One region of the Streptomyces sp. BHT-5-2 genome, then DNA from elsewhere that is predicted to be linked to it. Evidence: riboswitches for the same ligand, from Rfam matches in the RefSeq annotation. Region 1 holds a riboswitch; the other holds the start of a gene.

What was found. Region 1 has a riboswitch for glycine ahead of gcvP (aminomethyl-transferring glycine dehydrogenase). Riboswitches for the same ligand answer to the same signal wherever they lie in the genome.
Region 2: linked by a shared signal. The riboswitch ahead of gcvT (glycine cleavage system aminomethyltransferase GcvT) and the one ahead of gcvP (aminomethyl-transferring glycine dehydrogenase) in region 1 are both predicted to bind glycine.

The regions. Positions count from the first base shown of each region.
Region 1 is NZ_CP081496.1:4,916,501-4,919,897, reverse strand. It holds gene K2224_RS21875 (DNA polymerase IV) at 1-1,078, shown strand, start outside; gene K2224_RS21870 (PRC-barrel domain-containing protein) at 988-1,371, opposite strand; glycine riboswitch at 1,486-1,583, shown strand; gene gcvP (aminomethyl-transferring glycine dehydrogenase) at 1,773-3,397, shown strand, end outside.
Region 2 is NZ_CP081496.1:2,980,508-2,983,904, forward strand. It holds gene gcvH (glycine cleavage system protein GcvH) at 1-252, opposite strand, end outside; gene gcvT (glycine cleavage system aminomethyltransferase GcvT) at 406-1,524, opposite strand; glycine riboswitch at 1,678-1,773, opposite strand; gene K2224_RS13275 (AAA family ATPase) at 2,030-2,740, shown strand; gene K2224_RS13280 (enhanced serine sensitivity protein SseB) at 2,921-3,397, shown strand, end outside.

The DNA of each region.
Region 1 (3,397 bases):
CGCGGCGCGGGCCGTGGGGGAGCAGCTGCGGCGGGACATCAGGGCAGTCACCGGGCTGACGGGGTCGGTGGGGCTGGCCGGCGCCAAGATGCTCGCCAAGATCGCGTCCGAGGCGGCGAAACCGGACGGTCTGGCGGTGATCGAGCCCGGCACCGAGCGGGAGCTGCTGGGGCCGATGCCGGTGCGGACGCTGCCCGGGGTCGGGCCGGCGACGGCCGAGGCGCTGCGCCGGGCCGGGATCCACACCGTCGCGGAGACCGCGGAGGCCGGCGAGGCGGAGCTGGTGCGGCTGCTGGGCAAAGCACACGGCACCGGGCTGTATGCGATGGCGCTGGGGCAGGACGAGCGGCCGGTGGTGGCCGAGCGGGACGCGAAGTCGGTGTCGGTGGAGGACACCTTCGAGGTCGACCTCACCGACCGGACCCGGGTGCGGATCGAGATGCTGAGGCTGGCCGACCGCTGTGTCCAGCGGCTGCGGGCGGCCGGGCGGTCCGGGCGCACGGTGGTGATCAAGGTGCGCAACTACGACTTCTCGACGCTGACCCGGTCCGAGACGTTGCGCGGGCCCACCGACGACCCGGCCGTCGTCAGGGAGGCCGCCGTGCGGCTGCTGGAGACGGTGGACACCACGGGCGGGGTCCGGCTCCTGGGCGTGGGGGTGACCGGGCTGGCCGACTTCACACAGGAGGATCTCTTCGCGCAGATGGCCACGGAGCGGGAGACGGAGGAGGCGGGTGGGGCGGCGGAGCCGGAAGAGGGGACGGCGGCGGAGCCGGAGGCCGCCGTCGAGCTGCCGCGGCGCTGGTATCCGGGGCTGGACGTGGTCCATGAGGAGTTCGGCGCCGGATGGGTGCAGGGCAGCGGTGTGGGGCGGGTGACCGTACGGTTCGAGACGCCGTGGTCCGCACCGGGGCGGGTGCGGACCTTCGCCGTCGACGATCCGGCGCTGCGGCCGGGCGAGCCGCTGACGCTGCTGGGCGGGCCGGATCAGTCCTCCGCGCCGGCGATCCGTCCGAAGTCCGTGTCAGCGGGGGGCGGGTCGGAGTCCGCGGCCGGTGCGGAGATATCCAGGCGGTAGTGGTGGTAGAGCTGGAGCTCCTGCTCGGGGGAGAGATGCCGGCCGACGCCGAAATCCGGGGCATCCTTGATCAGCTTGCGGTCGTAGGGGATGTGCAGGCTGTCGCCGACCATCTTGCTCGGCTCCAGGGGGACGAACGCATCCCTGCTGAACAGGCCGGTGCGGACGGCCGCCCACTCCGGTTCGCCCGTCGCGTCGTCGAGGTAGACCTCGTCGACGGTCCCTATCTTCGTGCCGTTCCGGTCGAACGCTTTGCGGCCGATGAGGCTCCGGGGATCGATATCGGCTTGCACGGTCCCTCCAACTGGTCGCAACTGCCTTGTGACAACTACGAAACGGCACATTTCATGCCTCGGCCACTCGAAGGATCGTTCCGGCGGTGCGCTGGTAGGCTGGCAAATGGCCGTCGACCCCATGCGGGAGAGTCCTTTGTCGTTCGCGACCAGGGCGCCGAAGGAGCAAATCCTCCCCGGAATCTCTCAGGCACACGTACCGCATGGACGAGGTCACTCTGGAAAGCAGGGCGGGCCACGGACAGGCACCAATGCCGGAACCCCTCCTCACCGACGGTGAAAGCCGGACCGCGGTCGCGGGCCGGTGAAGCTCTCAGGTTGAGATGACAGAGGGGGAGGCCGTCCGGGCACCAGCGCCTTGGTGCCCCTCGTAGGTCGCACTGACCAGGAGGCCCCCGCAGATGACCACCCACCGCATCGCGCTGTCCGAGCTGGAGCGCGGCATTCCGTTCGAGGACCGGCACATCGGCCCCGACGACGAGGCCCAGGCCAAGATGCTCGCGCAGGTCGGCTTCGGATCGCTGGACGAGCTCACCGCCACCGCCGTCCCCGACGTGATCAAGAGCGCCGAGGCGCTGGGCCTGCCGCAGGGCCGCACCGAGGCCGAGGTCCTGGCGGAGCTGCGCGCGCTCGCCGACCGCAACCAGGTCCTGTCGTCCATGATCGGGCTCGGCTACCACGGCACCTTCACCCCGCCGGTGATCCTGCGCAACGTCATGGAGAACCCGTCCTGGTACACGGCCTACACGCCCTACCAGCCGGAGATCTCGCAGGGGCGCCTGGAGGCGCTGCTGAACTTCCAGACCGTCGTCGCCGACCTGACCGGACTGCCCACCTCCGGTGCGTCCCTTCTGGACGAGGGCACCGCCGCCGCCGAGGCGATGGCGCTCTCCCGCCGGGTCGGCAAGGTCAAGCAGGGCGTCTTCCTGGTCGACGCCGACTGTCTGCCGCAGACCGTCGCCGTCCTGGAGACCCGCGCCGAGCCGACCGGTGTGGAGGTCGTGGTCGCCGACCTCGCCGGCGGCATCCCGGACGAGATCGCCGAGCGCGGCGTCTTCGGTGTGCTGCTCCAGTACCCGGGCGCCTCCGGTGCCGTGCGCGACCCGCGGGCCGTCATCGAGCGGGCCCACGAGCTGGGCGCGATCGTCACCGTCGCCGCCGACCTGCTGGCGCTGACCCTGCTCACCTCGCCCGGCGAGCTCGGCGCGGACATCGCGGTCGGCACCAGCCAGCGCTTCGGCGTCCCGATGGGCTTCGGCGGCCCGCACGCCGGCTACATGGCCGTCCGCGAGCAGTACGCCCGCAGCCTGCCCGGCCGCCTGGTCGGTGTGTCCGTCGACGCCGACGGCAACAAGGCGTACCGCCTGGCGCTGCAGACCCGCGAACAGCACATCCGCCGCGAGAAGGCCACCAGCAACATCTGCACCGCGCAGGTGCTGCTCGCCGTCATGGCCGGCATGTACGCCGTCTACCACGGCCCCGAGGGGCTGCGCACCATCGCCCGGCGCACCCACCGCTACGCCGCGATCCTCGCCGAGGGACTGAAGGCCGGCGGCGTCGAGATCGTCCACGACGCCTACTTCGACACCCTCACCGCCCGGGTGCCCGGCCGGGCCGCCGAGGTCGTCGCCGCCGCCCGCGAGGCCGGCATCAACCTCCGCCAGGTCGACGCCGACCTCGTCGGCATCGCCTGCGACGAGACCACCGGCCGGGCCCAGCTGGCCGGCGTCTGGGAAGCCTTCGGCGTCCGGGGCGACATCGAGGCGCTGGACGCGGTCGTCGCCGACACCCTCCCGCAGTCGCTGCTGCGCACCGACGACTACCTCGCCCACCCGGTCTTCCGCCAGCACCGCTCCGAGACCGCGATGCTGCGCTACCTGCGCACCCTCGCCGACAAGGACTACGCGCTGGACCGCGGCATGATCCCGCTCGGTTCCTGCACGATGAAGCTGAACGCCACCACCGAGATGGAGCCGGTCACCTGGCCCGAGTTCGGCCAGCTGCACCCCTTCGCCCCGGCCGAGCA
Region 2 (3,397 bases), 1.9 Mb from region 1:
GACCTCCTCGTTCACCGCGACGACCTCGCCGTTCACGGGCGAGTAGAGGTCGCTGACCGACTTCGTCGACTCCAGCTCACCGCAGGACTCGCCCGCGGTGACGGTGGCCCCGACCTCGGGGAGCTGCACGAAGACGACGTCGCCGAGGGCGTTGGCCGCGTGCTCGGTGATGCCGACCGTCGAGACGCCGCCCTCGGCGTCCGACAGCCACTCGTGCTCCTTGCTGTAGCGCAGCTGCTGGGGGTTGTCCATGGCTCGATTCTCCTGTACGCGGGGGTGTGATCGTGAATGGGGGGCGTCTCCCGGACGGCGTCCGCGAGGGTTGTCTCGCCCTGTGAGACACGCGGCGCCGGACGCGACCGTGCGGGCCCGTGGCGGGCACCGCGGACGGCCCGGCGCCGGCCGCTACTTCTGCCGCTTGTAGAAGGGCAGCGCGACGACCTCGTACGGCTCGTGGGTGCCGCGGATGTCCACCCGGACGCCCTCGGTGCCCGGTGCGGCGTGCGCCGCGTCGACGTAGGCCATGGCGATCGGCCTGCCGAGGGTGGGGGAGGGCGCCCCCGAGGTGACCTCGCCGATCACCGTGCCGTCGGCGTCGACGACCGGGTAGCCGGCGCGCGGCACCCGCCGGCCCTCGGCGAGCAGGCCCACCAGCTTGCGCGGCGGGTCCTGCTCGGCGCGCCCGGCGGCCGCCTCCAGCGCCGCGCGGCCGACGAAGTCGCCCTCCTTCTCGAACTTCACGACCCGGCCCAGGCCCGCGTCGAACGGCGTGAGCGCGGTGGTCAGTTCGTGTCCGTACAGCGGCATCCCCGCCTCCAGGCGCAGGGTGTCGCGGCAGGACAGGCCGCACGGGACGAGGCCGACGTCCCGGCCCGCCTCGGTCAGCGCCTCCCACAGCGCGACCGCGTCGGCCGGTCGGACGAACAGCTCGAAGCCGTCCTCGCCGGTGTAGCCGGTCCGGGCGATCAGCGCCTCGACGCCGGCGACCGTGCCGGGCAGGCCGGCGTAGTACTTCAGCCCGTCCAGGTCGGCGTCGGTCGTCTTCTTGAGGATGCCGGGGGACTCCGGGCCCTGCACCGCGATCAGCGCGTAGGCGTCCCGGTCGTCGCGGACCGCGGCGTCGAAGCCGGCCTGCCGCCCGGCCAGCGCGTCCAGCACCACCTGGGCGTTGGAGGCGTTGGCGACGACCATGAACTCCTGGTCCGCGAGCCGGTAGACGATCAGGTCGTCGAGGATGCCGCCGTCCGCACGGCAGATCATGGTGTAGCGGGCCCGGCCGACCTTCAGGGCGCCGATGTTGCCGACCAGCGCGTGGTCGAGCAGGGCGCCGGCCTGCGGGCCGGTGACGGTGAGCTCGCCCATGTGGGAGAGGTCGAACAGGCCGGCGCGGGTGCGCACCGCGACATGCTCCTCGCGTTCGCTGCTGTAGCGCAGCGGCATGTCCCAGCCGGCGAAGTCGGTCATGGTCGCGCCGAGCGCGCGGTGTGTGGCGTCCAGCGCGGTGCGGCGGGGGGCTTGTGTCATCGTTCCGGGCTCCCAGGCATGGGTGACAAGACGGTCTCCCCATCTGTCATCGGAACCTGAGAGGTTCACCGGGAGCCCGCGGACGGGCCCGGTTTGCACCTTGGGTGGAGCCGTTCCCGGTCGGCCGGGCGGGGGCTCGCTTTTCAGATCTGCCTCGCCCGTGCGGTATAGGGGCCTGAGAGATTCAAGGGAGGACTTGCTCCTTCGGCGCCCCGCCGTGGCGGCCGGGGACTCTCCCGCGCGGGTTCAAGCGGCCGGTATGGAGTTGGCTGGCTGCGCACGAGTGACCAGTGGTGTGCCCGTGGCGGCCACATCATTACACGGGATCGCCGGATACAGGAGCCCCGGCCGCCGCTCGGCATCCGGCCGCCCGCCGCACCTAGGGTGCTTCTGACGGATCCGGTGGTGCGCCCGGCCGTCACTTGCTGCTTATTACCCTTTCTTGACACTCTGCGGGCAGGCGGGTTCCCGAACCCGGCCCGATCCGAGGGGGAGGGGCGATCACGTGCACAGTGAAGCGGCGTACGCGACGGGGGCGGGGGCGGCACCGCCGGGGCCCGTACCGGAGGCGGCCCGCCGGACGCGCCCAGCGGCCCGGCCCGCCCGGCCCCGCACCACCGACCTCCGGCTCCGCGCCGGCGCCCGCACCTCCCGCACCCCGCGCACCGCCCTCCGTTTCCCGCCCGGCGACCTCGTCGTGGTCTCCGGGCTGCCGGGCAGCGGCAAGAGCACCCTGATGCGGCGGGTGCTGCCGGAGTGCGACGGCCGCGGCGCCCCGGTGCACCGCCTCGACTCCCAGGACACCCGCGAGCGTTGGGAGCGCGGCCGGCTCCGCCGCCTCCCGTACGCGCTCTACCGCCCGCTGGTCCGGCTCGCGCACTACGGTGCGCTGCGCCGGGCGCTCCGCGCCGGCGGCAGCGTGGTGGTGCACGACTGCGGGACGCTGGCGTGGGTGCGCCGCTGGCTCTCCCGGGCGGCCCGGCGCGACGGCCGGGCGGTGCACCTGGTGCTTCTCGACGTGCCGCCGGAGGCGGCGCTGACCGGCCAACGGGCCCGCGGCCGCGGGGTGTCGAGGTACGCCTTCGTCCGGCACCGCCGGGCGGTGCGCCGGCTCCTCGCACAGGCCGAGCGCTCCCGGCTCCCCGCGGGCTTCGCCTCCGCGGTGCTGCTGGACCGGCCCGCCGCCGGGGCCCTGGAGCGGGTCTCCTTCGGGTGAGACCGCCGGCTTCGGCGCCCGGCGGTCCGCCGGTTAGGGTCTGTCCGGTGGATCGGGGTCGGATGGGTCGCGGCGTCTGGTCCACCGGACAGACCCTTAGGGTCTGATCCACGGGGCGGCCCGCGGGCCCGCCCGCCAGGTTCAGGGGCCGGGCAGCGCGGCCAGTAATGGGTGGGTGAGATGAACTATCCGGACGATTACCCGCAGCACGGCGGTGCGGTGCCGGGGCGGATGCCGGACGCGGGGATACCGCAGCCGGCCTGGCCGGCCAACGAGCTGGAGCAGGTGCTGGCCGCGTCGGTCGGGCACCCCGGGGCCGGCGGCCGGATCGTCGAGGTGCTGGGCCGCAGCCCGGTGTGGGTGCCGCTGCCCGAGGGCGGCGGCCCGGACAGCGCCGGCCCCGGGGCGGCCGGCCTGGACCTGCCCACCGTCGAGATCGGCGGCGCCGCCTACGTCCCCGTCTTCAGCTCCGAGCAGGAGTTCCTGAAGGTCGTCGGCACCCACCTGTCGTACACCGTCGCGCCCGCCGTGGAGTTCGCCCGCGGGCTGCCGCCGATGCTGGGCATCGCGGTCAATCCGGACGGCACCGTCGGCGTCCCGCTGCCGCCGCCCGCGGTGGCCGAACTGTGCCGCAGCGGACGGACGGAACTGGACGGC